Regions from separate parts of the Roseibium algicola genome, predicted to be linked through region 3. Evidence: predicted binding sites of a transcription regulator. Region 3 holds the regulator's gene; each other region holds the start of a gene.
What was found. Region 3 encodes PhoB, which activates phosphate uptake and scavenging genes when phosphate is short. Its sites were predicted from a motif close to TGTCATNNANCTGTCAT; they were not measured.

Region 1: the regulator PhoB is predicted to act here: its motif matches at 4,908-4,924, upstream of B0E33_RS27980 (glycerophosphodiester phosphodiesterase family protein).
Region 2: the regulator PhoB is predicted to act here: its motif matches at 2,810-2,826, upstream of B0E33_RS21905 (UDP-2,3-diacylglucosamine diphosphatase).
Region 4: the regulator PhoB is predicted to act here: its motif matches at 2,361-2,377, upstream of B0E33_RS00480 (HAD-IIA family hydrolase).

What each region holds. Positions count from the first base shown of each region.
Region 1 is NZ_CP019630.1:6,057,637-6,064,923, forward strand. It holds gene B0E33_RS27965 (EAL domain-containing protein) at 1-1,153, opposite strand, end outside; gene B0E33_RS27970 (FecR domain-containing protein) at 1,230-2,291, opposite strand; gene B0E33_RS31680 (FecR domain-containing protein) at 2,628-3,569, opposite strand; gene B0E33_RS27980 (glycerophosphodiester phosphodiesterase family protein) at 4,088-4,807, opposite strand; gene B0E33_RS27985 (YceI family protein) at 5,231-5,815, shown strand; gene B0E33_RS27990 (cytochrome b) at 5,868-6,452, shown strand; gene B0E33_RS27995 (YceI family protein) at 6,476-7,033, shown strand; gene B0E33_RS28000 (fumarate hydratase) at 7,185-7,287, shown strand, end outside.
Region 2 is NZ_CP019630.1:4,730,936-4,738,222, reverse strand. It holds gene B0E33_RS21915 (threonine ammonia-lyase) at 1-716, opposite strand, end outside; gene B0E33_RS21910 (glycosyltransferase family 4 protein) at 915-1,964, opposite strand; gene B0E33_RS21905 (UDP-2,3-diacylglucosamine diphosphatase) at 1,961-2,764, opposite strand; gene B0E33_RS21900 (SDR family oxidoreductase) at 3,034-3,813, shown strand; gene B0E33_RS21895 (OmpP1/FadL family transporter) at 3,885-5,159, opposite strand; gene B0E33_RS30985 (hypothetical protein) at 5,456-5,794, opposite strand; gene B0E33_RS21890 (TRAP transporter substrate-binding protein) at 5,828-6,934, opposite strand; gene thiD (bifunctional hydroxymethylpyrimidine kinase/phosphomethylpyrimidine kinase) at 6,936-7,287, opposite strand, start outside.
Region 3 is NZ_CP019630.1:1,138,472-1,145,758, forward strand. It holds gene argF (ornithine carbamoyltransferase) at 1-474, opposite strand, end outside; gene B0E33_RS05350 (aspartate aminotransferase family protein) at 474-1,670, opposite strand; gene B0E33_RS05355 (GcrA family cell cycle regulator) at 2,112-2,648, shown strand; gene phoB (phosphate regulon transcriptional regulator PhoB) at 2,975-3,676, opposite strand; gene phoU (phosphate signaling complex protein PhoU) at 3,757-4,452, opposite strand; gene pstB (phosphate ABC transporter ATP-binding protein PstB) at 4,484-5,245, opposite strand; gene pstA (phosphate ABC transporter permease PstA) at 5,293-6,645, opposite strand; gene pstC (phosphate ABC transporter permease subunit PstC) at 6,645-7,287, opposite strand, start outside.
Region 4 is NZ_CP019630.1:101,967-109,253, reverse strand. It holds gene B0E33_RS00490 (ABC transporter permease) at 1-487, opposite strand, end outside; gene B0E33_RS00485 (ABC transporter permease) at 492-1,418, opposite strand; gene B0E33_RS00480 (HAD-IIA family hydrolase) at 1,412-2,224, opposite strand; gene B0E33_RS00475 (LysR family transcriptional regulator) at 2,451-3,344, shown strand; gene B0E33_RS00470 (aspartate/glutamate racemase family protein) at 3,360-4,022, opposite strand; gene B0E33_RS00465 (ABC transporter permease) at 4,031-4,870, opposite strand; gene B0E33_RS00460 (ABC transporter permease) at 4,873-5,802, opposite strand; gene B0E33_RS00455 (ABC transporter substrate-binding protein) at 5,906-7,216, opposite strand; gene B0E33_RS00450 (ABC transporter ATP-binding protein) at 7,282-7,287, opposite strand, start outside.

The DNA.
Region 1 (7,287 bases), 1.2 Mb from region 3:
CGATTGCATCAAAGCTGTCGTCGAAGACAAGACCGAGCATACGCTCGCTGTTGCGGCGTCTGACGTTGGCGATGTGCGAGAGGAACTTGTGAAAGCCCAGTTCCCGCAGGACGATGCTTGCGGCTGCCAAAAGCAGAATGAGATGCGAACTTGCGGTCGGCACAAGAACGGGAGCCGACTTCTGGATGGCAATGGCACCAATTTCAAACATGATCGCACAGAGTGCCAGAATGCTGATCTTGAGGGACCAGCCTTCGATTTTCGTCAGAAGCAGAGCGAAGAAAACAAGGAGTGCCCACAGGACCGCAATCCCCTCACCCCTGACTTCCATGGCCCTGTTCTGCAACAGCGTTTCGGCGCCGAGAGCCTGGATTACGCTTCCCGGCAAAACATCGTAGACGGGAACAGGAAACAGGTCGCGAAGCTCCTGCGCACTTGCACCGACGATCACCTTCTTGTCCAGAAACAGACCTGGAGCCGCTGACTTGTTCAGGACATCAACAAGCGATACCCGCTCAATCTGTTCCAGTGAGATACTGTAATCAATGCCGAAACTTCCGGCTGCGTCTCCGGTGTACTCACCCAGGAGAGCCGCGGCAGAGATCTCCGAATTCCCATTGATTTCGAAACCGTACAGATTTCGCCAGATGCGGCTGTCGGTTTCCATCGGAACCATGACGACGACCGGCCAGGCAACATTCAGAAACTGTTCGATCGGCTGGTTGACGACTTCCCCAGCGTGCTGTTCAGCCGAAGCAGCTTGCCGAAACACGGCAAGGCTGACGTTACCGGCGCGCTCGATCGCGGCTGCTAACAGCGTGTCATCTTCAGGATTGGAAGCTGAGCTGAAATCGATGTCGAATACGATGTCGCGGGCGCCCGCTTCCGCCAGATGATCTGTCAGGTCGGCATAAAGACGGCGCGGCAATGGCCATACGCCGAGTTCATTCAGGCTTCTGGCATCGATATCCACGACCACGATGTCGCCGGAGACCGGTCTTTCGATCGTGTGGAAACGAAACTCCCATAGAAACCGGTCGAACGCCGTGGTCAGGGCAACCGTGCGCAGAACAGCCACAGCGGCGATCACGCCGACCACGATCAAGACCGCGCTCGCTATCCGTTTCCGCTGTTCAGAGCTTCCGATCAGCACACCCACCGCCCACTTTCTCAGTCCGCACTTCAGGTGTCAGAGGCAAAGCCTCGCACCTGCGGCATCCTGATTACCGTCAATTCTTGTTTTTTCCGTTTCCGTTTCCGGAATTGCCTTTGCCGTTCCCGCCGGCATTGTTGTTGCCGCTCCCGGAATTGCCATTTCCATTGCCACCGGAATTCCCGTTGCCGTTACCACCGGAATTGCCGTTACCGTTTCCGCCTGCGTTGTTGTTACCGCTTCCGGAATTGCCATTTCCGTTGCCACCGGAATTCCCGTTGCCGTTGCCGCCGGAATTCCCGTTGCCATTGCCACCGGAATTGCCGTTACCGTTTCCGCCAGAATTCCCGTTGCCATTACCACCGGAATTTCCGTTGCCATTGCCGCCGGAATTGTTGTTACCTTTGCCGCCGGAATTGTTGTTGACTTTGCCGGCATTCCCGTTCGAGTTCGCCGATTTCGCTTCTGCTGCATTTGATGGCACGTTTTTCACGGCCGGTGTTTCAAATGCAGGCGCGCGCTTGGCTCCAGGTTTTACGGTCGGTTTGGTACGACCGCTCACAGACAAGCCAACCCGGTTTGACGGTGCACTGGCTGCAGCCTGACCGGCTGTCAGGTCCACCCTGTCGCCGGAGGCGAAATCTTCCACAGCGACAACGCCTCGTTCGACGGAAACGCGAGCCTGCTTGCCCTGGACATTGACCTCAAATCGCGTACCTTTCACCACAGCGGCAAGAAACGGGGTTTCGACGGTGAAATGCGGCTGCTGCCGCTTTTCAACATCGACCTCGATCGTCCCCTTTCTCTGCAGCAGTGTGGTCTTTGCTCCATTGCTGCGGAATGATGACATGGCAAAGGTTGTGTTTGGCCCAACGGCGATGGTTTCGCCGCCTCTGCCTATGAGAGCGCGGGCACCTGCCCTGGTTCCGATGGTGTAGCCTTTTTCAAACACCATGCCCTTTTTGACACGGAAAGCCTCCACGCCAGGCGCAACGAAATAAACGATGCCGGACACACGTTTGACGACCCAGTCCGAAGCATTCGCAGCAGCAGGAAACAGGACCAGAGCTGCAAGCAAGAGGACCCGCAGAAGTGTTCCTGCTTTCCGCTCGACTGAATACATAGCGTCTTTTTTCATCTTGCTCTTCAACACGTTACGACTGAATGTCAACGCCGTGCGCAGAACCCACGGACAGGTTTATTGAGCTCTACACATCCTGTGTAGCATTTCAGCGTTTAACCCAACGTGAAGACAGGCGGAAAATATTGCCTATGCTCGTCACTAGTTGCGATAAACGACTACTTCAAAACAGAAAGGAGCTAGGTAATCTTCCGTAACATACGGAGTTACCCAGCCCGACCTCCACGACTTGCGTCCGGCAATACGGATTGCTTGTCGTCATATTCCTGGAACGCCTTCAGCAGCAGCGAGACTTAATATCCCGGGCGATGCCTTTTCGCAGACGGAGTGGCGTTACCGACCCTTGCCATTTCCGTTGCCACCGGAATTGCCGTTGCCATTGCCGCCGGAATTGCCATTGCCGCCGGAATTGCCATTGCCGTTGCCGCCGGAATTGCCATTGCCGTTGCCGCCGGAATTGCCATTCCCGTTGCTGCCGGAGTTGCCATTGCCGTTGCCACCGGAATTGCCATTGCCGTTGCCGCCGGAATTGCCATTGCCGTTGCCACCGGAATTGCCATTGCCGTTGCCACCGGAATTTCCGTTGCCATTGCCACCGGAGTTGCCATTGCCGTTGTTCCCCGAGCGGGAATTTCCAGCATTGCCCCGGTTGCCGCCATTGGCAGCTCTTGCTTCAGCTTTGGTAGCTGGCACGTTTTTCACTACGCGCGTTTCGAATGAAGGGGCCCGTTTGGGGCCAGAACGCACCGCAGGCTTGTTCTTCCCGCTGACGGATAGACCGACGCGGCGCGAAGGGTTAGTTGCGGCCGCCTGACCGGCGCCCACGTCGGCACGATCTCCGGATGCAAAATCATGAACACCGACAACGCCCCGACCCACATTGACCGACGCAGTCCTGTTGCCGACCTTAACCCTGAACTGAGTTCCTTTGACAACAGCGGCAAGGAAAGGGGTTTCCACCTTGAAGTGCCGATACCACCGGCGCTTTACGTCCACATCTACCTGGCCACGGTCCTGGTAGACGACCATTCGCTTGATCAGGACGCCCTTCGGCTCAAGCGTCACAACAGAATTTGGAGAAACAACGAATGTTTCTTCACCCCGATTGATGACTACACGCCCACCGCCGGTCTTGATCTTCCATCCCTTGCGCACCGTCATGCCACGCTTGACAGCAAAGGTCTCGCCGGTACGCGTTTGCACCATGACCCGGCCGCTGACGCGTTCGACCGACCAGTGCCACGGCGTGCCACCCGTCTCCACGTCTTGCGACAATGCCTGTTGAGAAAACCAGAAGGCCATAAGGGCAGCCAGCAGAAGCGACGCTGCCAACCGCATCCGGCGATCCCAGAACAGCCCAACGTCATCAGCTTTTGCTGCCATGCAACTGGCCTGACCTGAGCGATTGACGTTTATTTTGTTGGACATGGGAGCCCTCTCCTGGCCCGGCTTCAGAAGCTCGGCAAGCTATTCCGCCCCCGTTAACAAGACTTGAATTATAATGGGAAACCTTTTTATTTCATTCTTTTAGTAAAAATTGTTCTATCATCCAACGTTTCCAACTTTTTCCCATATTAGATAAAATTTTAATATTAAAACTATTTAAGATTGTGTTTTTGGATAACTAGAGAAAAATCACAATCATAGATACCTGCGATGCCTGATCGAAATGGCGTATGACGCTCAAAATATTTTTTCTATCATTCCAAAACAAAACGGCCAGGAACCCGTAGGTTCCCGGCCACGCCAGTCAATGATTTCCGTCTGAATGCGAGTTGCATCACGCCGAAGCGTCAGACGGTTGCCAAAAGCTCTTTTTCCACGGACTTGAAAATTTCGACCTGGTCGATGTTCATTTGCTCGACGCCGCAGCGCACGGCTTTCTCGAAAACGGCTCGTTCAGACCCGGCGTAGAACATCTGCGTAATCAATCCGGCCTGCTTTGCCTCGTTTATGAGGTTCTCTTCCAGGTCATCTTCATGGAATTCCAGGATATGCGCACCCTGGGCAACGGCGCGCTCGACCGAACCAACGTGAGCGTAAAGAACCATGCGTCGCAGATCCGGTACCTTTGCACGGGCTTCAGCGCGGATTGCCTGATCGAACGAAAACGTCCAGGCGTCACTCAGCATGCCGCGGACTGCCAGCATGTCGCGAATTTCCGCTGGGTCGCCTTCCTTGATCTCAACATAGGTGCCAATACGGCCCTTGCAGGTATCCAGAAACGCATCGAGCCTTGGAACTCGCTCGCCCTTGAAGGTCTCCTTGAACCAGTTTCCTGCATCAAGACGGTCAATTTCGTCGGAAGTCATATCCGAAATTCGGCCACTTCCATCCGTCGTCCGGTCAACAGTTGCATCGTGCATCACGTAGAGGATGCCATCCCTGGACGGTCGAACATCCAACTCGACAACCTCGGCGCCAAGCGCAATTGCTCCCTCGAGCGAGGCAATCGTGTTTTCCGGAGCCTGAAGGCTGGCTCCGCGGTGGCACACAACGACGGCTTGTTTCACGGTTAGGTCTCCTGTGTCTCCAGAGTGATATCCGGAGCTTGGATAGGGCTGGCAAACGGCCACTCTAGAGGGAAGTCGATGAAACAGGTGCCTGAAATTCTTGATGAAATGATGACACTGCAACTTCCCTCGCAATTTCATGTGCTTACTGGCCGCGACAACCCTTAATTGAATGACTGGACAATTCACTTCAGGCTCGGAACTCTATCGCGATTCTCCCCCAATACCGCAGGGTCGACGTTCTATCCCCCTGACGCTTGAAAATCTTTCCAAAGCCACACAGTTAACGGTGAAGAAATCAACTGAATTATTGTTCAGCATTTACGAACAGTCAGTCAAATTGCACCGCACAATTTTCTTCCTATGTTCCAGTCTGCAGCGTTCATGAGCGAACGCTTCTGGTAACATCTATGAGGTTTGATCATGATCCGTCTCGCAGCTTCTGCGCTTGCCCTGTCCCTCGTCGCAGGCACCGCCCTTGCCGAACCGGTGGCCTACGACTTCGACAAGTCCCACGCCAACCTGGCTTTCTCCTATAACCACCTTGGCTACTCCACGACCGAAGGCCGTTTCGGCGAATGGGAAGGCACGCTGCTGATTGACAAGGACACGCCTGCCAATTCCTCCATCGAATTCACGATCGACGTCGGCAGCCTCGACACGTTCTGGGCAGAGCGCAACGCGCACTTCCTGAGCGCGGACTTCTTTGACGCTGAAAAATTTCCGAAGGCGACCTTCAAGAGCACCAAGGTCGAAAAGACCGGTGACAACCAGCTGGAAGTGACCGGCGACCTGACCATCAAGGACATCACCAAGCCGGTGACCCTGACCGTTGATGTCACAGCACTTGGTGAGCACCCGATGGCGAAGAAGGAAGCTGCCGGTTTTGCCGTTTCCACAGTTCTGAAGCGTTCCGACTATGGAATGGACATGTATGTTCCCTATGTAGGTGACGACATTACCGTGACCTTCCATTCCGAAGCGCTCAAGTCCGACGCGACCAACTAAGTGAACACCCTCGGAGGCCGGACAGACCGGCCTCCGTTTTCCAGGAGCCGCCATGCTGCGCAACACTTCAACCGGGTATGGAAGAATCGCCATTGCGTTCCATTGGACGATGGCAGTCTTGATCATCGGCATGCTTGGCCTCGGCCTCTACATGCACCAGCTTCCCCCGACCGAACAGGCAACCTTTGAGCTCTATCAGTTGCACAAGTCGATCGGCTTTGTGGTTCTGACGCTTGCCGTGCTCCGTCTTGTCTGGCGCCTTCTCAATCCTTCGCCGAAACTGCCTGACAACATGCACCCGCTGGAAAAGGCCGGGGCGCATCTGGGGCATGTCGGCCTGTACGCGCTTCTGTTTGCTCTGCCACTGACCGGCTGGTTCATGGTATCGGCCTCGCCGTGGGGCATTCCGACCATCCTGTTCAACACCTGGCCAGTGCCGCATCTGCCGGTTCCAGGTGTGCTTGGTTCGCAGGAACAGGCGGAAACCTTCTTCAAGCTGCTGCATGAATACGGCGCCTATCTGCTGATTGCGCTGATTGCCGTCCATGTCGCAGCTGCGCTGAAACACCACTTCATCGCCCGCGACGCCACGTTGAAACGCATGATTTCAACCGCACCCGCCAAGGCCGATAGCTGACAACACGAACTGGAAATCCGCAGATGACATTGAAGCATTTTACATATGCCGTTGCAGTCCTGTCGGCGACGACCTTCACCGCACCGGCGTTTGCCGACACCTGGAAAGTCGATCCGGACAAGAGCAAGCTCGGCTTTGAAGTCAAACAGGGCGGCGGCACGCTGACTGGCGTCTTCGCGTCGTGGGAAGCAGACATCGATTTTGATCCTGCGGCCCCTGAGACCGCCAAGATCAGCGCTGAAATCAAACCCATGAGCGCCACCACCGGCAACGCCCAGTTCGATGGCACCCTGCCTGGCAAGGACTGGTTCAACGCCGGGGACTTCCCGACGGCCGAATTCACGTCCGACACTGTCGAACTTGTCGAAGGCAACAGCTACCGGGCACAGGGCACGCTCTCCATCAAGGGAATTTCCCAGCCGGTCGAGATGGATTTCACTCTGGACATCGCGGGCGACACCGCCACAGCCAAGGGGACGGCCATTGTCAACAGGCTCGACTATCAGCTTGGCAGCGGCGTCGGCACCGACACGGTCGGAGATATCGTCACCGTTACCCTGGATCTTACGGCGATCCGCTGACATCGCGTTCGGCAAACAAGACTTCCGGCTCCGACCATTTGATCAGGCTGCGGCACTTGGCGTCCGCAGCCTTTTTGCCGTATGAGAACAGCACTCAACGTTCCAGCGCTTCCCGATGTGACGGGAAGCAGCCAGATCAGGAAAGCCTCCTATGAACGCTCCGCTCACACCTCCAGCTTATCAGCACAGCGCCCTTTTCCCTCAGGGAGAAGACAAGACCCCGTATCGGAAACTGACGTCGGACCACGTCAAGA
Region 2 (7,287 bases), 2.6 Mb from region 3:
CCGGCGTCAAGCGAGCGCTTGTAGTCGTCGAACAGCTCCGGTTCAGCCGTATGGAAGACCGTACCGGGCGACTTGGCTTCCAGCGCCAGGGCAATGCCGCTGGACAATCCGCCACCGCCGGTACAGGCGAGCACATCGTCCAGATGCAGGCCCAGCGCAGCTGCCTGGGCTGCCATCTCCAGTCCGACTGTACCCTGCCCTGCGATGACACCGACATCGTTGTAGGGGTGGACAAACGTCGCCCCTGACTTGGAACACAGGTCGCCTGCAATCGCGTCACGGTCTTCAGTCTCACGATCGTAAGTGATGACGGTCGCCCCGTAGCCGCGTGTGCGCTCCAGCTTGATCCTTGGAGCGTCCGACGGCATGACGATGGTTGCGGGCATGCCGAGCAGCTGCGCGCTTGCAGCAACGCCCTGCGCGTGGTTTCCGGACGAACAGGCCACAACGCCCCTGGGTCGGTCTGCCGGCGGGATGAGGCTGAGGCGGTTGAAGGCGCCGCGAAACTTGAACGAGCCGCTGCGTTGCAGGTTTTCCGGTTTCACGACGACAGTTGCCCCGGTTACCTCATCCAGCAACGGATGTCTCAGGAGCGGTGTCACCAGCGCCTCGCTTCGGATCCTCTCCGCTGCAGCTTCAACATCCTCTATGGAAACGGTTTTACCAGCCAACTTCGAACCTGCTTCAGACACAGGCAGCGATTGCATATTCGTCATCGGAACTCGCTCTAAACGTCAAACAACTGCTTGGAGGCCTGCCGCAGAAGCGTACAAGGCAATGCCTCGGCCCCTTTCAGGGCCGGGTCTCGATGCAAGTGTTTTCACAGGAAAGCGGGCAGTTCCAGCGGGAACTTGTCTTGGTGTCAATTTCGTTTGCCGCACTGCGCGACGTCATTGCACATCAGGGCAGCCGCCTTATTCGGCGGCTTTTCCCTGCGTCGTACGGGCGTTGTGTATGTCCTGGGCTTCAATGCAATTGTCCAGGAACTGACGTGCGCTGGCCGCCCAGGTGTAATTCATGGCAATCGTGCGGCAATGTTCGCGTGGGATATCCAGCGCGGCTTCAGCCGCTTCGCGCAGATCTTCCGACAAGACACCCGCCCCCGTATCGCTGATGACGTCGAGCGGGCCCATTACCGGGAAAGCGGCAACCGGCACGCCGCAGGCCAGGGCCTCAAGCATCACGTTGCCGAAAGTGTCGGTGAGTGAGGGAAACACGAAGACATCCGCGTCGGAATAATGCCTTGCGAGATCCTCGCCCACCTTGGAACCGGTAAAATGCACCCCCGGGTACTCCCGGCGCAGACTGTCAAGCTGTGGGCCTCCACCGACCACCACCTTCGAGCCCGGCAGGTCGAGATCCAGAAACGCCTTGATGTTCTTTTCGATTGCGACCCGGCCGACATACATGAACACCGGACGCGGCAGGTCGGCTGGCAGAACGGAGCCCTCGTAAGGCTTGAACTGCTGCTCATCCACGCCGCGCGACCAGCGCATCAGATTGGTAAAACCACGATCACGCAGATCCTGCTCCAGCGACCGTGTGGCGACCATGCAGCCGCAGCCGGAATTGTGGAACCGGCGCAGCCAGCTGTAGGACCAAGTCAGCGGAACCGGGAGCCGGGCTGAAACATATTCGGGAAACCGGGTGTGGTAACTCGTGGTGAACGGGCGCCCAGCCTTCTTGGCGACGCTTGCCGCCAGAAGCCCGAGCGGGCCTTCCGTTGCAATGTGCAGATGCTCGCAACCGTAATCCTCGATCTTCCGGCGCACGATGCCGCGATGGGTCAACGACAGGCGAATTTCCGGATAGGTCGGACAAGGCAGCGTCGTGAATTCCTGAGGGGTCAGGAATTCCACCCGCACGCCGATCTTCTCGAGTTCTTCGGCTGTGCGCTCCAGCGAGCGAACCACACCGTTTATCTGGGGATGCCAGGCATCCGTCACAATCAGAATGGAACTCATGCGGCGACCGGTGCTTCCTTGGCTTTCGCCGGCACGGCCTCCTCCTGGGTACGGTCCACCCATCGGATCACCTCAAATGTTCCATCGTGGTGCTCGGCAACCGCAGTGCAGCTTTCCACCCAGTCACCCGTGTTGATGTAGTGAATGCCGTTCATATCACGGTCCGCGGCGTGGTGAATATGACCACAAATGACGCCATCGACGCCCTGCCGGCGCGCCTCGTCGGACAGGGCTTCTTCGAAACGTCCGATAAAGCTGACCGCGTTCTTGACCTTCAACTTGGCCCAGGCGGACAGTGACCAGTAAGTCAGGCCGAGACGGCGGCGAACCACATTGAGCCAGGTGTTGACGCCGAGCGCGGTCACATAGGCCTTGTCGCCAAAGAAGGCCAGCCACTTGGCATGGCGGATCACCACGTCGAACTGGTCACCATGAATGACCAGATAGCGTTTGCCGTTGGCAGCTTCGTGAATGATGCTGTCGGTCACTTCGACACCGCCGAAATGCGTACCGAGGAAGCTGCGCAGAAACTCGTCGTGATTTCCCGGAATATAGATGACCCGCGCTCCCTTGCGCCCCTTCCGCAGGATCTTCTGCACCACGTCGTTGTGAAGCTGTGGCCAGTACCAGGACCGCCGCAGACGCCAGCCATCGGCAATGTCGCCGACCAGGTAGATGGTCTCGGCTTCATTGTCCTTCAGAAAGTCCAGCAGCATCTCCGCCTGACAACCGCGCGTGCCAAGATGGACGTCGGAAATAAACAAGGCCCGGTAATGCCGCGATGCCTCAGCGGTAGACATAGCACTTCTCCAAATTCCCTTTGGAGCGCTATAGACGCGATTCAAGTATCACTATTATGACAAACGGCGAGACTTCCCCGGGCCTGTTTGTTTTCCAGCTTAATGATTAACACCGGCACGGATCGGGTATTGGCCTCCCTCACTTCATTCCGTTGCTTCACGAACATCTTGCCGGATGCTGACCGGCTCCATATGTCCCTGACGGCATTTGACAGCATCGGGTTTTGCCAGCCACAAAGCATGTCCAACCTGCATCAAGGAGAACGTTCATGGACCTCGGCCTCAAGGGCAAAAAGGCAATCATCTGTGCGTCAAGCCGCGGCCTCGGCAAGGGCTGCGCCGAAGCACTGGCGGAAGCAGGCTGCGATATCGTCCTGAACGGACGTAACGAAACGGTTCTGGAAGAAACCCGCACCCTGCTGCAGAACCGCTTCGGCGTGAGCGTTGCCGCCATCGCAGCGGATGTTTCCACACGGGAGGGACAAGAAGCGCTTCTGGCGGCCTGCCCGGATCCGGACATCCTGGTCAACAACAACGGTGGCCCGCCCCGGCGCGACTATTCCGAGCTGGACCGTGCGGCGCTGATGGAAGGTGTGGTGCAGAATTTCGTCACCCCCATCGAGCTGATCCAGGTGGTTGTCCCCGGCATGAAGGAGCGTGGTTTCGGCCGCATCGTCAACATCACTTCGCTTTCGGTAAAGATGCCGATCGAAGGGCTCGATCTGTCCAGCGGTGCTCGGGCGGGGCTCACGGCATTCCTGGCCGGCGTCTGCCGCCAGCTTGCCCCCCACGGCGTGACGGTCAACAACTTGCTGCCCGGCAAGATGGACACCGACCGTCTGAAAGGCGGCTTCGAGCGCGCCGCGCAGCAGTCAGGTAAAAGCATCGAGGATGTCCGGGCGGCACAGGCAGCGGAAATCCCGGCAAGACGTTTCGGTTCAGCCGAGGAGTTCGGCCAGACCTGCGCTTTCCTGTGCTCCCGCCATGCCGGTTACATCACCGGCCAGAACATCCTGATGGATGGCGGGCTCTATCCGGCGGCGTTCTAAGCGTCCAAAGTCATGAAGAAAGGCCGGAGCATATGCCCCGGCCTTGTTTGTTTTTATCAGCGGGTTTCCGCTCAGTAGGTGTATCTGAGCGCGGCCGAGATGATGTTCACCTGGCTATCGACCTTGCCTGTGTATGTACCGATATTGGAATTGTAGTCCTGGTGGTTACCCGAGATATCGATCTTGGTGTCGGCTGGTATCAGGTGTGAGTAGCCAATGTCGAAAGCGAGATTGTCCGACGGAGACCATGTCATACCGGCCGACAACCACAGACGATCGTTGTCCGGCAAACGCGTGGAACGAATGGCCTCATCGATCGGCGAAAGCTCGTAGCCGACACCTGCACGCAGGGTAACCTGCTGGTTCCAGTTGTACTCGCCACCCACCGAGAAGAACCAACCGTCGTCGTAGTTGAATTCCAGGTTTGGCAAACCGGTCGGATTGGTGGTTGCCGTGCCGCCATCACTGCTCGGATGCACTGTCTTCAGGCGGGACCAGTTGGTCCATTCAACCGTACCGGCGATCTTGAAGGTATCGTTGATGCGGTGACTTGCCGACAGAGTAACGGTTTCTGGCGTGACGACTGTCGCCTCGATGCCTGCACGATTGCCCGCGAAGGAAACCGGGGTCATGCCGGCAAAAAAGCGCCCGCCCGGGTTGATGTAGGACCCGTCGAGATTGTTGGCGACCGCGGACCGGTAGCCAAGACCGATCTCGGTCCCCTCCCAAGGCCGCACAGTCAGGCCCGCGGTGACACCAATGCCGTAGCCTTCCCCCTTGAACTCGGTCGTCGCCGCAGAGGTAGAGAACGGATAGGCCGATTTCAGCCGGACTTGCAGATACTGCGCCTGGACCCCGACACCGACAGCGAACATGTCGTTGATCTGATAGGCGATGGCCGGATTAACGTTGACCGAGAACACTTCGGATGATCGGGAATAATACTGGCCTGCCCAGTTCTGCTCCGGTTTGGTGCTAAGCCCGAACGGCGCATTGACGGCAAGGCCGAACACCACTTGATCATTGAAGCGGTAAGCTGTGTAGGTGGACGGTACCCAGGCATCCGATGCAATGTCGCCGCTGCCCGCTGTGCTGCTGGTCGCACCATTGACGGTTGTCAGTGCTCCGGGCGTAAAGGTTCCGTCGATATCGGACTCAGGCATGATGAAAGAACTGTGCGATTCAATCGTAAGCCCTTTGCCCGCACCAATCAGCGTTGCCGGGTTCCAGAACATCGAGGAGATGGACTCACCCGTCGTTCCGTTCCCCGCAAAAGACATTCCTTGATAATAGGCACTCTGCTCTCTAAGTGCGAAACCACCTGCGAACGCAGAGCTTGCAACCATTGATAGAGCTACAGCTGTAGAAGCAAGTAGAACTGATTTCTTGTTTACCCACGGCATTGAGTTTCCTCCCATCCCCTAGCCACCGGATGCTTGATGACAACCTGAGACAGGGTTTTAGGAGAATGCCGTCCGTTTCAACTGAATATTTACGTCAGTTATGCGGTCGTTTTTTCATGCTGCAATGCGAAATGCGCAGCTTTTCTGGTAGGTATTGCTGCGTAGACATTCAAAACACTTCAAAAACGACAGGTTCAGAGTCTCTTCGCCATCGCACCGACACACTTTCAAACATTTGCCTAAAAAACAGGCACTCGAAATGTCAGTTTCCGATAACGTAATTTAACGGTGAATCGTTGCGGCTTTGCCACAGGTTTCGTGACGGAATGTGGATCTTTTGTAGGACAAGTCCCTTGATATTCCTTGGTAAAAACGCCAATCACCTTTCCTAACGGAAATCGCGTCGGCACACCGTTGGGCAGTAGTCTTTCCATTCGAAATTGAATTTTTGTCAGGATGTTTGTCAGCAGGCGCAGCGCCACTGTCCGGCCAATTACAGCTTTTCCGGCAAGGCAGGTTGCAAGCTGCGAACCGGTGGGTTGCACCGGCTCGCAGAAAGAGATGGTCCAGGACCGCACTCCATTCCTTGTTTGCGACCTCAAGCGGCAAGCCTAGCTGTCGCGAGCTTCGAGGAAGCGACGCATGGCAACGTCACTCCAGGGGGCAAGGCGTGCCCGCGCAGCCATATGACTGTCGTAGATCCTCTGGCTAAGCGCATCCTTGCTCGCGAACTCGGACAGCACGACTGCCGAAGTCTCCCGCAAAGCGTCCAGAACGTCGTCCGGATAAGGACGGACGGTAACGCCGTCCTCTTCCTGCAGGAGCTTCAGTGCGCCTGCATTCTCCCAATCGCTTTCTGCAAGCGAGCGGCCGTTTTCTGCCTTGCAGGCCTCCAGAACGATTGCGCCAAGGTCTTCCGGCAGACCTTCCAGCGCCACCTTGTTGAACAGCGCTTCACCGGTGCCGTTGGGTTCATGGAACCCCGGCGTGTAGTAGGACTTGGCTGCTTTCTGGAACCCCATTGCCCTGTCCGACCAGGGACCCAGGAATTCCGTCGCATCCAGCACGCCGCTGTCCAACGCCTGGAACAACTCTGCAGGTGGCAGGCTGACAGGCGTCGCCCCAAGCCGATGCATCACTTCGCCGCCAAGGCCCGGCATGCGGATCTTCAGCCCCTTGAGATCGTCAAGAGTGTTGATTTCGCGCTTAAACCAGCCACCCATCTGGACGCCGGTGTTGCCGGCCATTACGGGCCTTAGTCCGAACGGGGCATAAAGCTCGTCCCAAAGCGCCTGGCCGCCCCCCTGCTCAATCCAGGTGATATGCTCATGCGGCAGCAAACCGAAGGGGATCGCGGTAAAATAGACCGAAGCCGGGATCTTGCCCTGCCAGAAAAACGAGGCCGTGTGCGCCATCTGCGCCGTCCCCGCCGAGACAGCCTCGAACACGCCCAGAGCCGGCACCAGTTCCCCTGCAGCATAAAGCCGAACGCGCAGGCGACCGCCGGACATCAACTCGATCCTGTCGGCAATGCGCTGCGCCGTGACCCCGGGCCCTGGCAAGTTCTTTGGCCAGGACGTGACCATCTTCCATTCCAGCGTCGCCTGCTCCTGCGCCACCGCCGGGGCGGCCAATGCGCTTGCACCGGCGGCGGCGGAAGCCCCCAGAAGTCCGCGACGGCTGATCCGTCCGGTTTCGGTCTTTGGCTGATCGGTCATCTCACTTGCTCCAGAACGCGTGAAAATGATGGACTGGCCCGTGACCACTGCCGATGTGAAGTGTGTCGGCAGCGGCGATGGCGGCCTGAATATAGGACTTTGCGGACCTGACGGCCGCTTCCATGTCCTGCCCCTTGGCGAGACCCGAGGCAATCGCGGATGACAGGGTGCAACCGGTGCCATGCGTGTTATCGGTCTTGATCCGCTCTGACCTGAGCCAGACCGCATTGCCGTTGCGATCCAGAAGCAGATCGGCGCTATTCGCGCCAGACCCGTGCCCGCCCTTGAGCAGAACCGCATTGGCTCCAAGACCGAGCAGACGTTCTGCCTGCGCCTGCATTTGCGTTTCGTCC
Region 3 (7,287 bases):
GCTCTTGCCCTTGATCGAACCGCGATGCTCTTCAAAGGTCAACAGATCCGCCATGATCTGACAGGGATGCGAGAGCTTGGTCAGGCCGTTGATCACCGGCACTGTCGCATTTTCGGCAAGTTCACGCAGGTCGTTGTGATCGAGGATGCGGATCATGATCGCGTCGACGAAGCGCGACAGAACCTGCGCCGTATCGGCGATTGTCTCTCCGCGGCCGAGCTGCATTTCCGCACCGGTCAGCATCAAGGTCTCGCCGCCGAGCTCGCGCATGCCGACATCGAAGGAAATGCGCGTACGGGTCGACGGTTGTTCGAAGATCATGGCCAGCACCTTGCCGGCCAGAGGACCCTGGCCGCGATGCACGCCGTTACGGCTCGACTTGATCTTCCGGCTGGTGTCCAGGATGGCGCGCAGTTCGTCGCCTTCGAAGTCCGTCAGATCCAGAAAGTTCCGGTAGGTTCCGTTTGCGGTCATCAGGCCGCTCCTTCCGCCAATTTCGCTTCCATGGCGACAGCAGCCTGTTCCAGGCGCTCGACAGCAATGGAAATTTCCTCTTCGCTCATGGTCAGCGGCGGCATGATGCGCACCACGTTATCGCCGGCAGGAACTGCCAGCAGACCGGCTTCACGGGCTGCAAGCACATAATCTGCTACCGGCACCACGCATTTCAGACCGAGCATCAGGCCGTTGCCGCGTACTTCGGCCAGAACGTCCGGATGGCCGTCCACCAGTCCGGCCAGCTTCTGCTTGAAGCTGAGCCCCTTCTGACGGACACCTTCCAGGAACCCGTCTTCCAGAACGACGTCCAGAACGGCATTGCCGACTGCCATGGCCAGCGGATTGCCGCCAAAGGTGGTGCCGTGGGTCCCGGGGGACAGCGCCGCTGCCGTTTCTGCCGTTGCAAGACATGCGCCCATCGGGAACCCGCCGCCAATACCCTTGGCGATTGCCATCAGGTCCGGTTCCACGCCCGTCCACTGGTGAGCGAACAGCTTGCCGGTCCGTCCGACACCGGTCTGGATCTCGTCGAAAATCAGCAGAATGCCGTTGTCATCACAGATCTTGCGCAGCGCACGCAGGAAATCGGCCGGAATTTCGCGGATACCGCCTTCGCCCTGCACGGGCTCGATCGCGATCGCGGCCGTTTGCGGTCCGATGGCATCTTTCAGCGCATCCAGGTCTCCTGCCGGCACCTGGTCGAAACCCGGAGCCTTCGGGCCAAAGCCTTCAAGATATTTCGCCTGGCCGCCAGCCGCGATGGTCGCGATGGTCCGGCCATGGAAGGCGCCTTCGAAGGTCACGATGTGGAACCGCTCGGGGTTGCCGTTGTCATAATGATAACGGCGCGCGCATTTGATGGCAGCTTCCATCGCTTCCGCGCCGGAATTCACGAACAGCACCTTGTCGGCAAAGGTTTCCGCGCACAGGCGCTGCGCCAGCCGTTCGCCATCCGGGATCTGGTGCAGGTTAGAGGTATGCCACAGCTTGGCTGCCTGATCCTGCAATGCCTTGACCAGATGCGGATGGGCATGACCGAGTGCGTTGACCGCGATGCCGGAACCGCAATCGAGGAATCGTCGGCCATCGGTGGTAACCAGCCAGACGCCTTCCCCATGATCGAAAGACAGGTTCGATCTTGCGTAATTTCCGAATAGTGCAGTCGCGGACATAACCTCGTTTGTCTCCTTTAAACGCCCCTGCTGTCCCCTGCGTCGCCCCGACGCCGGGCCGTCACCTTGAAAAGATGCCGAAGGGCCAAAACGCAACGTGCCGCCCCGATGAGGCGGCACGCAGCGGCTTTCTTATACACTGCCGGTACCATGCACTGTCAATGGAAATGGCGCACAAGACATTTCATGTGCCGCGGAGGGCGGATTTCATAAAATTCTCAATGACCTCGCCATAATTGGGGAAAAGTCGTTTCATCCCCAACTGGTTTGGGTCGAGTGGTTGCCTGACAAATTAACGTTATTGTAACCTCTCAGCAATCAGACACGAGATCTCGTGAGGCAAATCACCAAGAGGCACTAGATCTGCCAGCATTAAGCGTGCTTGCGCATGCTTAACACGGGGTTAATGGCCGCAGGACGGTCAAACTAAAGGGTGCGGCAATGAGTTGGACAAACGAACGAGTTGAGCTTCTCAAAAAGCTTTGGGGCGACGGCTTGAGCGCAAGCCAGATCGCAGGCGAACTGGGTGGTGTTACCCGTAACGCCGTGATCGGCAAGGTGCACCGCCTTGGCCTGTCCGGCCGCGCCAAGTCCACCTCTTCAAGCGCCAAGCCGCGCCGGCCGCGCACCGCAGCTCCTGCAACGGGTGCAGCGCCGAAGAAACCGACGACGTCACATCCGCAGTCGATCGGCGCGACGGCCCTTAAAGCAGACATCTCGCCTGCACCAGTGGTGGCCCCCAAGCCGCGCGTAGAGCCGATTGCAGAGCTCGTTCCGATCTCGCAGCGGGCTACCATCCTGACGCTGACCGAGCGGACCTGCAAATGGCCGATTGGCGACCCGGCGACCGACGACTTTTACTTCTGCGGCCGCCAGTCCGATGCCGGCGTCCCCTACTGCGCTCATCACTGCAAGATCGCGTATCAGCCGGTCGCCGACCGCCGCCGCGATCGCAAGACGATGGCTCAGGCAGGCTGATAGCCTCGCACCTAACCAATTCATGAGAAAGCCCGCCATCTGGCGGGCTTTTTTTTGTTTGGGCCTTCCATTGACCAGATGCCCGACCCCGACCAGTGACCTCCCACGGCTTGTTCTTGGCACCGATCCATGTCGTTTCCGTTCCATCAAATCAAACCTTGTTTGACCGCTCCGCCACGACAGGGACCGCAGGATCAGCCCCGACACCGACACATCTGATGGGGTGGTCGCAGAAGAGAACCTTGTTCCGCGAAAGGCACATAACCGCTGAGAAACAAAAAGCCCGCTTGAAAGCGGGCTCCTTAATTCCATTCTGCAAGTTGCGCTCAGGCAGTGGCAGAGGTGAACTGGTCATTGAAGGCGTATCCGGCACCACGGACGGTACGGATAGGATCCTTCGCCTTGCCCTTGTTCAGAGCCTTGCGCAAGCGACCGACGTGAACATCGACAGTGCGTTCGTCCACGTAGACATCGTGACCCCAGACCCCATCCAGCAGTTGTTCGCGGGAGAAGACACGGCCAGGCGATGTCATCAGGAATTCCAGCAGGCGGAATTCCGTCGGCCCCAGGTGTATTTCCTTGGTGTTGCGGCGAACGCGGTGCGTTTCGCGATCCAGTTCGATATCGCCGGATCGCAACATGCTGGACACCACTTCCGGACTTGCCCGGCGCAGGATGGCGCGCACGCGGGCCATCAATTCCGGTACCGAGAAGGGCTTGACCACGTAGTCGTCGGCACCGGTCGACAGGCCGCGGATGCGCTCTGCTTCCTCACCGCGTGCCGTCAGCATGATGACCGGCAGGCGCTCGGTGTCTTCGCGCGCCCGCAGGCGGCGGCACAGTTCAATTCCGGACAGGCCCGGCAGCATCCAGTCGAGCAGCAACAGATCCGGCAGGCTTTCCCGCAGGCGGATTTCCGCCTCGTCACCCCGGACACAGGACTCGACCGAGTACCCTTCCGCTTCCAAATTGTATCTCAATAGAAGGCTGAGCGGTTCTTCGTCTTCAACGATGAGCACCTTCGGCATACATCTCGCTCCAATTACCGCAACCGGCGCCGAAGCGCCGGCCGTTAAGATCTTCTGCAAATCCGACGATTACCGGCGGGTCAGACCGCGCCTGTTTCGTCGACCTTTGCCCGGTCTTCCGGCAAACGCTCGCCAGTGACCATGTAGTAGACGTTCTCGGCGATGTTCGTGGCGTGATCGCCGATGCGCTCGATGTTCTTTGCGCAGAACAAGAGATGGACGCACTGGGTAATGACCCGCGGGTCTTCCATCATGTAGGTCAGGAGTTCGCGAAAGATCGACGTGTAGATCGCGTCGACCTCGGCGTCGGCTTCCTGAACCCGGCGGGCGGCTTCCGCATCCTTGCGGGCGTAGGCATCCAGCACCTGCTTGAGCTGCGAAAGAGCAAGTTCCGTCATGTGCTCCACACCGATCGCGAGCTTCTTGGACTGCAAGTCGCTGTCGATGGCGATGACGCGCTTGGCAACGTTCTTGGCAAGATCGCCAACACGCTCCAGGTCATTGGCAATGCGCGTTGCGGCGGTGATTTCACGCAGGTCCTGCCCCATCGGCTGGCGGCGGACGATCAGCTCGATCAGCTTCACTTCAAGTTCGTTGTAAAGGCTGTCCAGACGGACATCGCCCTTGATCGTCGCCTTGGCAAGCTCCAGATCCTGCGACACCAGCGCGGACACCGCATCGGCGAAAGCCTTTTCGGCAATACCACCCATTTCGGCAACCTTGCCGGCCATGGCCGTCAGTTCGTCATCGTAAGCCGAGACTGTATGTTCAGACATCCTGTGTCCCCTTCAGAAACCTAAAAAATGCTTAGCCGAAGCGGCCCGTAATATAGTCCTGCGTACGCTTGTCCTTCGGATTGGTAAAGATGTCCTCCGTCAGACCTTCCTCCACCAGAACACCCAGGTGGAAGAACGCGGTTCGCTGAGACACACGGGCAGCCTGCTGCATCGAGTGGGTCACGATCACGATGGTGAAGTTTTCCCGCAGTTCGTCGATCAGCTCTTCCACCTTCGCGGTCGCGATGGGGTCAAGCGCCGAGCACGGTTCGTCCATCAGGATCACTTCCGGGCTGACGGCAATCGCACGGGCAATGCACAGACGCTGCTGCTGACCGCCCGACATGCCGGTGCCCGGCTCGTCCAGACGGTTCTTGACTTCTTCCCAAAGCCCGGCCTTCTGCAGGCTGGAGGCTACGATTTCATCAAGCTCGGACTTGTTGCGGGCCAGACCATGGATCCGCGGACCATACGCAATGTTGTCGTAGATCGACTTGGGAAACGGGTTCGGCTTCTGGAAAACCATGCCGACCTTGGCACGCAGCTGTACGGGATCGACCTTGGGATCGTAGATGTCCTCACCGTCGATCTTGATCGACCCTTCCACACGGCAGATGTCGATGGTGTCGTTCATGCGGTTGATCGTCCGCAGGAACGTCGACTTGCCACATCCGGAGGGACCGATGAAGGCAGTCACGGACCGCGGCTGGATCTCGATGTCCACGTCCTTGATGGCGTGGGTATCGCCATAATAGACCTGCACCTTGTTCGCGGAAATTTTGCTGTCGGTCATGGTTTTCGCCTGTTCAAAATTCGGCATCTCGTTCATCGGAGCAATCCTTACCAGCGGCGTTCAAACCTGCGGCGCAGGATGATAGCGATAATGTTCATGGTCATGAGGAAGACCAGCAGCACGATGATCCCGCCCCAAGCGCGTTCATAGAAAGCCGGGTCGGCGCGTTTCGCCCACTCGTAGATCTGGGCCGGCATGGCCGAGTTCGGAGAGAAGAAACCGGCAGCCACACCGTCCGGGAAATTGGAGGCGATGAAACCGACCATCCCGATCAGCAGCAGCGGAGCGGTTTCCCCAAGCGCCTGTGCCAGACCGATGATCGTGCCGGTCAGAATGCCAGGCATTGCCAGCGGCAGGACATGGTGGAAGATCGACTGCATCTTGGAGGCGCCAATACCAAGGGCCGCATCGCGGATGCTCGGCGGAACGGCCTTCAAGGAGGCGCGGGTGGAGATGATGATCGTCGGAAGTGTCATCAGCGTCAGCACCAGGCCACCGACCAGCGGTGCGGATTGCGGCAGATGCATGAACTGGATGAAGACCGCCAGACCGAGAATACCGAACACGATGGAGGGAACGGCGGCCAGGTTGGAGATATTCACCTCGATCAGATCGGTGAACTTGTTCTGCGGAGCGAACTCTTCCAGGTAGATGGAAGCGGCCACGCCGATCGGCAGCGACAGGAACAGCACCACCAGCATCATGAACAGCGACCCGATCATGGACGCCCCGATGCCGGCCTGCTCCGGACGGCTGTCGGAAGCATCGGTTCCGGTGATGAAGGCCCAGTTGAAGCGCTTCTCCAGAATGCCGGCGGACTGCATCTGGTCAGCCAGATCCAGGTGTGCGGCGTCCAGGTTCTTGTCTTCGGCAAGATCCTCGCGCTTGACGCGGCCCTTCAGGTAGCCGTCGACACGGGATGAGGCGATCAGCTCGAAGGTTACCGTCGTGCCGATCTTGTCCGGGTTGGCAAGTGCATAGTCACGAACCGTCGCGGCAGCCCCTGAGGAGAACAGCTTCTGCAGGTCCTTTGCCGACATGTCGGTGGTGATATTGAGGCCGGCAAGTTCCTTGGCAAAGGCGTCGTCGATAATGGCCCGGTACTTGGAGGTCTTGACCACCGACTTTTCCGCTTCGGCAATCTGCTCCTGATTGAGCGGGACATCCACCTTCAGGAAGGTCTGGCTGAAGGCGCCAAGGCCGTTGGAAAGGATTGCCCACAACAGCGCGACGAGGAAGAACAGGCCGATGCCGATGGCAATGATGCCGTAGAGCTTGAAGCGCGCTTCAGCGGCGTTGCGCTTTCTGGTCAGCGGATCGAGTTCGAGGATCGACGTGGTCTTGTGCGGGGTCGGAGCACTGGTCTTGCCCGACGGTGGCGTAAGGGTCGTGTCGGTCATTAGTCGTACTGCTCCCGATATTTGCGCACGATGTAGAGCGCGACGATGTTGAGCCCCAGGGTCACGACGAACAGGGTCATGCCGAGTGCGAAGGCGACAAGGGCTTCCGGGGAGGCAAAGTCGGCGTCACCAGTGAGCTGGCTGACGATCTTCGCGGTCACGGTGGTCATCGCTTCGAGCGGGTTCATGCTGAGCCGGGCAGCAGCGCCGGCCCCCAGCACAACGATCATGGTTTCACCGATGGCGCGAGAGGCCGCCAGCAGGATGGCCCCGACGATCCCCGGCAGGGCCGCCGGCAGAATGACCTGCTTCACGGTTTCCGAATGGGTGGCACCAAGTCCGAGCGAACCGTCACGCATGGCCTGCGGCACAGCGTTGATGATGTCGTCGGAAAGCGAGCTGACGAAAGGGATCAGCATGATGCCCATGACAGCGCCCGCGGTGAACACCGAGGAAGCACCGGACATCCAGCTTACGCCAAGCGCACCGCCGGAGCCGAAGACGTTCATCAGAAGCGGGCCGACTGTGAGCAGCGCGAAGAGACCGTAAACGATGGTTGGAATACCGGCCAGGATCTCGAGCAGCGGCTTGGCGACGGCGCGTACGTGCGGCGTTGCATACTCAGACAGGTAGATGGCAGCG
Region 4 (7,287 bases), 1.0 Mb from region 3:
TCACGTCCAGGGATGAGCCCATGACTGCCAGAATGAGAAGGGCGATCAGGGTGAAGGGAATGGCGATCTGCGCGTCGACCAGGCCCATGATGACCTCTTCGAAAACACCGCCGATGATGCCGGCCATCAGACCCAATGTACCGCCGATCAGAAGACCTATGACGGCTCCCGCAAGGGCGAGTGCGAAGGTCAGCCGCAGGCCGTAGATGCAGCGGGAGAAGATGTCCCGGCCGAGTTCGTCGGTGCCGAAATAGAAGCCGTCCTTGTAGCGTTCGAACCCGATTGGCGGACGCAGCCGGGAAATGAGACTTTGGGCATTCGGGTCGAAGGGGGCTACCCAGGGTGCGGCGAGTGCCGTCACGATCAGGATCAGGCCGATGAGAAACGCGATCCGGACAATCCAGTTCGCATCCGACCAGATCGGCAGACGGTATGTTCTTGTGCCGGTATTACGCGGCGAAGACAGGTTGTGCGTTGCGTCGGTCATGCGCTTATCCCTTGGCAAGGCGGATGCGCGGATCCGCGAAGGCGTAGGCGATGTCGACCACTGCGTTGATCACGATGACCGCGACAGCGACGGACAGGACACCGAACTGGAGGACGGGGTAGTCACGCAGGATGGCGGACCGGACGAGGAGATCGCCGATACCGGGCCATGCGAAGATCGATTCCACGACAACGCTACCCGCCGCCGCGAGGCTGGCGATCTGTAGTCCGACCACGGAAAGCAGCGTGATCGACGCGTTGCGCAGTCCGTGCTTCAGAATGACGATCCACTCCGGCAGGCCCTTGGCACGGGCTGTGCGCATGTAGTCCTGGCCGAGCACGTCCAGCATGGCGTTGCGGGTGAAGCGGGTGATCGCAGCAACCAGCGTGCCGGAAATGGCAAGCGTCGGCATGATGAAATGCAGCGCAGTTCCATCACCGATGACGGGAAGCCAGTTGAGCGTGTAGGCAAAGATCAGCACCAGCAGGATGCCGATTATGAAGGACGGCACGGCATATCCGAGGAAGGCGACCACCATCACCACGCTGCCGACGATGCTGGTGCGATAGATGGCGGCCAAAATGCCAAGCGGTATGGAAACTATCAGTGTGAAGCACACCGCGCTCAGCAGCAGTTTCAAGGATGGCCAGGCACGTTCGAGAACGATTTCCGAAACCGGCCGCCTTTCCAGGAAGGACAGTCCGAACTCGCCGGAAAACACGGAGCTGAGATAGCGCCAGTATTGGGTGCCGATGGAGGAATCCAGACCGTAGTAAGCGATCAGGAGAGCCCGGTCTTCCTTGGTGATGCCTTCGCCGAGAACGAAATCGACCGGATTTCCGGAAAGCCTGGTCGCGAAGAAGACGAGCGTCACGATGAGGAACAGGGTGATCGCCATCCGCAAAAGGGTTCGCAGAACGTAGGTCAGCATGCGCTCGCCTCCACTGGCGATGGGTGAGCGGACGGTATCGGCTCTTTCACGGGAGCCCCGTTCACGATCGGCGAGGGCGTTGCGACGAGGTGAATGAAATCAAGACCGGCAAGGGTTGCCGCCGCGCCGTCGGTCGCGGCGTTGTCGCCCACAAAGACAGCCTCGCTCGCCGGAACGCCCGCAGCTTCAAGTGCCGCGCCGATGAGGAACGGCTGAGGTTTGCCGATAACCCTTGGTGCGATCTCCGGACAGCACGCCTTGAAAGCTGCAAGCAGGGAGCCGGTTTCCGGCACCGGGCGACCGTCCGCATTCGGGTGGGAAAGATCCGGATTGGTCACGACCAGCTCTGCGCCTTGCTCCAGCAGTCGCAACGCCTTTTCCAGTCCGGTCAGGGTGAACTTTGTATCGCGGGCAAGCAGGACGACGTCTGTCCGGTCGTTTGCGCGCTCAAGGCCGAGTTCCGCTGCAAGAGCGTGAAGCGGCTGTTCGGCAATTACGTGGATGCGCGCGCCCGGACGTTCCGCTGCGATCGTGCGCACAGCCAGCTCACCTGCAAGAAAGATGCTTTCCTGCGGCAACGACAGGCCGATTGCGTTCAGTTTTGCCGATAGCGTGACGCATGTGTCGGCCGAGTTGTTTGAAACGATCGATAGTCTTTTGCCGGCAGCCCGGACAAAATCTTCCGCGCCCGGCAATGCTCGTCCGGCGGCTATCAGGCAGCCGTCCAGATCGCACAGGATTGCGGCATAGCCGTCAATCTCCGCGGCGCCAAGCCATTGAATTGTTGTTGTTTTGCGAGCCCGCATTGCGAAGTCCATATCTGTCCGGTTGCCTTTCGGTACCACCGATCGGCATTGAGGATCCGCCGGTACGGCAGGCGGATTGTTCTGGTCAGGAAGGGCCGTGTTCCGTTGGCGTGGCCCGCTGAAGTCGCAATCAAATTGTCGTCACTCTGTGACGCTGCCGTAACAGAGCGAACCTATGGTTTGAGGTGATCAAACCTTTGGCTTTGCTAATCGGAGAAAACCTGGAATGACCCTTTCCCTGTCGCGCATTCGGGCCGTCAACGCGGTCGCGTCCGGAGGCTCATATGCTGCAGCGGCACGGGCGCTGAAGATTTCGCAGCCGGCCGTCGCGCGTCATGTGAAAGACCTTGAAGCGGAATTCGGCGTACGCCTGTTCGACCGGAAAAACGGTGTCTTGTCGCCAACACCGCTGTGCAACGAGCTATGTGACGTCGCCGAGCGCATGGCAGAAGCCGAACGCGCTGCAACACGGCTTTTGACCCGTCACAACACCTTGCTGAACGGTCGTTTGAAAATCGGGTTGGGAAATTCGATGCCGGGCATGGCATTGATCGCGCAGTTTCTCAAGCGGCACCCAGGCATCGAAATCGCGGTGGAAACAGGTTCGCATGAGCGGATCACGCGGGCAGTGCTGACCCGCGAAGTCGACATAGGTGTGCTGCCGGATGTGCCTGCGGATGGCCGCTTCCGGCGCGCCTTGCTTGCAAGGCAGAATGTCGTTGCCATCGTCCATCCCGACAGCCCGCTGTCCCGGGAGGCGGCCGTGACCTGCGAACGGCTGATGGCCGAACCCCTGATTTTCCGAACAAGGGGATCTTCCACCCAACGGGTGGTCGACAGGGCCTTTCGTTCCGCCGGGTTCGAGCCGTCGCCGCTGTTGACCCTGGACACACGTGACGCGGTCTATGAAGCAGTGGTCAATGGCCTTGGGGTCGGTTTCATGTGGCGGTTCGGAACCGGGCGAACCGATGTCGTTCACCGGGTTCCGGTCTCGGACATGCAGCGCCAATACGAGGAAGTGGTTTTCTCGCTCGGCGACGAGCGCAGTATGCTGTTCGACGTCTTCTTTTCGGCCGTGGAAAGTTTCCGCACGGAGGCGGACGTCATTCTGGACCACTAGCAGGCGAGGGGACGCCTAGGCGGTGATCGCCTCTGCAAGACGCACAGCGGACGCTACACCGTCGATGACGGGTACCTTGAATTGTGCCGTCAGGTCGGCGGCCAGATCCGCCATGCCCGCGCAACCGAGTGCGATTGCGCCGATGCCGTCCAGTCTGAGAGCGGCCTGGATTTCCGCTTCGATCTTGTGGCGGGCATCGCTCTCGGGGTTTTCCAGTTCCAGAACCGGCACGTCCGATGCACGCACCCTGACACATCGGGCGGCAAGGCCGGTGCGCTGCAGGTTCTCTTCCAGCACCGGTACGGAGACGGACAAGGTGGTAACCACCGAAAACCGTTCGGCCGCCACGGAGGCAACATGGTAGGCCGCCTCGCCGATGCCAACCACCGGGACACGGGATTTCGCCTTCAGTTCCCACAGGCCGGTATCGTCGAAACATGCGATGATGACCGCGCTGATGCTTGGGTCGGTTTTCAGCGAGCGCTCGAAGAGATCGAACAGGCCGGGCAGGGCAGCCTCGCCATCCGCTGGTCCCTGAATGGCTGCCGGTCCCTCCAGTGGATTGATGGCCGTAATCCGGCTGAAGGGACCGGCTGCGGCGCGAGCAGCCGCCGCGATCTTCTGCGTCATTGAAGCCGTGGAATTCGGATTGATGACGAGGATGTGTATGTCGCGCATGTAAGGCCCTAGACCATGCCCTTTCCGGCATCCGAGCCGTGCCGTGACCTGCGTTTGTTCAGGATGACGACAATGGCCAGGAACAGGCCGATGATGCCGAAGGAGAAGGCGGTTGTCAGAGTGCCGAGAGCAAAGATCACTGGCGTCGTGACGTTTGTTGTCATGCCGTAGATTTCCAGCGGCAGCGTGTTGTAGCTGCCTGCCGTCAGAAGCGTGCGGGCAAACTCGTCATAGGACAGGGTGAAACCGAACAGGGCGACCCCGATCAGCATCGGCGCGATTATCGGCAGCACGACATGACGGACAGTCTGCCAGGCGCTTGCGCCCTGGTCGCGCGCGGCTTCCTCGTAGGATTTGTCGAAACGGTTGAAAACCGCGAACATGATCAGCAGACCGAAGGGCAAGGTCCACGTCAGCTGCGCGCCGAAGCCCGAGGTCGACCAATGCACGGCAAGGCCTGACTGGGAGAAGATCAGGCCGACACCAAGAGAAACCAGGATCGACGGGATCACCAGCGAGGTGATGATCAGATAGAAGATCGCACCGGACCCGGGAAACCGCTTGCGGAAGGCAAGGCCGCCCATGACGGAGACAACGACCGTTGTCACCATGACCATGAGACCAAGCACGAGCGAGCGCGAGAAACTGCCCCAGATATCCCCGACGGCCTGTTGTTCGAACAGGTCGTGGAACCAGTGCAGCGAGACGCCGCGCATCGGGAAGGTCAGCCCGCCCTGCGGTCCCTGAAAACTCAGGATCGCGATGGTGACTGTCGGGCCATAGAGGAAAACCAGGAAAAGGCCAAAGAACGCGGCAAGCGCATAGAAGGAGCGGGAACGTTTTTCCATGATCAGAGCTCCTTCCGGATGTCGACGAAGCGCAGCAGGATCGAGATCACCAGAAGCACCGTGATCAGCAGGATGACCGCTGTTGCCGCGGCAGAGGGATATTGCAAAAGCGCGATGTCGTTGGAGATCAACCTGCCGACATTGGCCTTCTGGCTGCCGGACATGAAGCGCACGGTAATGAAGTCGCCCATCACCAGCGTGACGACAAAAATGGAACCGATCATGATGCCGGGTTTGGTCAGCGGAATGATGACGTTGGTGAGTGTTTGCAGACCGGTGGCGCCATTGTCATAGGCTGCCTCGATCAGCGAGCGGTCGATACGCATCATGGTGTTGAAGATCGGAACCACCATGAACAGCGTGTAGAGGTGGACAAAGGCCAGGATCACCGAAAAATCGGAAAAGAGCAGCCAATCCAGCGGCTCGTCTATGACGCCCATCGAGATCAACGTGGAATTGGCGATGCCGTTGCGGCCCAGGAACGGGATCCAGGAGATCATGCGGATGATGTTGGATGTCCAGAACGGGATCGTGCACAACAGAAACAGAACGATCTGCCAGGTCAGCGTGCGCACGTGAAAGGCGAGGAAATAGGCAACGGTAAATCCGATCACCAGTGTGATCGCCCAGGTGATCAACGCGTATTTCACCGTGTTGAAGAACACCTGGTAGGTCACTGGAGACGTCAGCAGGAATTCGTAGTTGTCGAACTGGAAGGCCGGGTAGATCGAGAATTCCGTCGCCCCCCAGAAACTCACCACGACGATCATGGCAATCGGCAGAACCAGGAAGAAGAACAGCACCAGCGCCAGAGGCAGCGACAGTAGCCAGCCGGTCATGGCATCGGGCAGGCGACTGAGGCTGAAGGGAGCCTTTGCACGAGCTTTCGCAGCCGGGGCCACGCTGGAAATGGACTGTGTCTGATCCGTCATGAAGGTCGGGTCCGGTAAGTAGAGAAGGCGGGTGTCATGCTAGCCCCGGGTGTCTTGAAGTGCCCGGGAAAAGTTTCCCGGGCACCAGTGTGTCGGCTCAGCCTCAGGCGGCGATGAACTCGTTCCACTTGCGAACCATGTACTGGTTCTCGTCCATGACAGCGTTCCAGCAGGCAACGGCACCCATGCGCTCGTAGAACGAGCCGCCGTCGCGGGTTTCGCCGGCTTTCGCCAGAACGTCACCGAACGGGTTGGTGATGTCGCCGGTGGCTTCCTTGCCTTCGAACCAGTAACCCCACTCGTTCTCGTCCATGTGGTTCTTGGAGGTTTCCGGCACGGCCGAGTAATAGCCCTGGCGCATCAGGAAGCCGCCGACCCAGCCGTCGAGATACCAGTTGATGTATTCGTAGGCTGCTTCCAGTTCGAGGCCGGTCAGGCTCTTGGAAAGACCAATGCCACCACCCCACGACCGGTAGCCTTCCTTGAGCGGCTGATAGACGCAATCGATACCGCGGGACTTCACGGCGGTGATCGCCGGAGACCACATGGACTGGATCACGACTTCGCCGGACGCCATCAGGTTGACGCTTTCGTCGAAGGTCTTCCAGAAGGCGCGGAACTGGCCGTTTTTCTTGGCTTCGGTGAAGATCGCCATGGTCTTGTCGATCTCTTCGCGGGTCATGTTGCCCTTGTCGCCATACTGGATTTCGCCCATGGCTTCGCAAACCATGGCCGCATCCATGATGCCGATGGAAGAGATGTCGAGGATCGATGCCTTGCCCTTGAATTCCGGGTTCAGCAGTTCGGTCCAGCTTTCGATCGGGCGGCCGATCAGGTCCGGACGGATGCCGAGTGTGTCGGCGTTGTAGATGGTCGGGATGAGTGTCATCCAGCCGGTTTCTTCGGTGGCGAACGCCTTGCCGTCCGGACCGTCGACAAAGCCGACCGTATGCGGCGCGGTGCCCTGTGCGATCACGGATTCCGGCGTCAGCTTGCCGCTTTTGAAGATGCCGACGATCTTGTCGTAGTTCTTGATCTTGGAGGTGTCCATAGCCTGCAGGTTGCCGGTCGGCCAGACCTTCTTGCAGATCCAGTATTCGATGTCCGCAATGTCGAAGCTGTCCGGCTGGGTCGCCGCACGCTGGGTGACGGCGTCACTGTCCAGAGCGGTCATTTCCAGGGTGAAGCCGAGATCTTCCTTCACCTTCTGCGCTACTTCGTTGAGGTTGGACACGCCGGTGCCGAACTGGCGCAGGGTCACGTCCTTGATGTTCTGTGCCCAGATGGTCGGGAAGCCGGTGATGGCTCCCGAACCCAGGGCCGCACCGGCAGCAGCAGCGCCGCCTTTCAGGATGCTGCGGCGGCTGACGCCTTTCTTGGTCATCTGTTCAGTTTTTCCCACTGTATCTGTCATGTTCTTACTCCTGTTCCCCTCTGGAGTTTGTTCGGCCTCGGGAGAAGGCCTGCGATCGGCAGCCTTCAGGC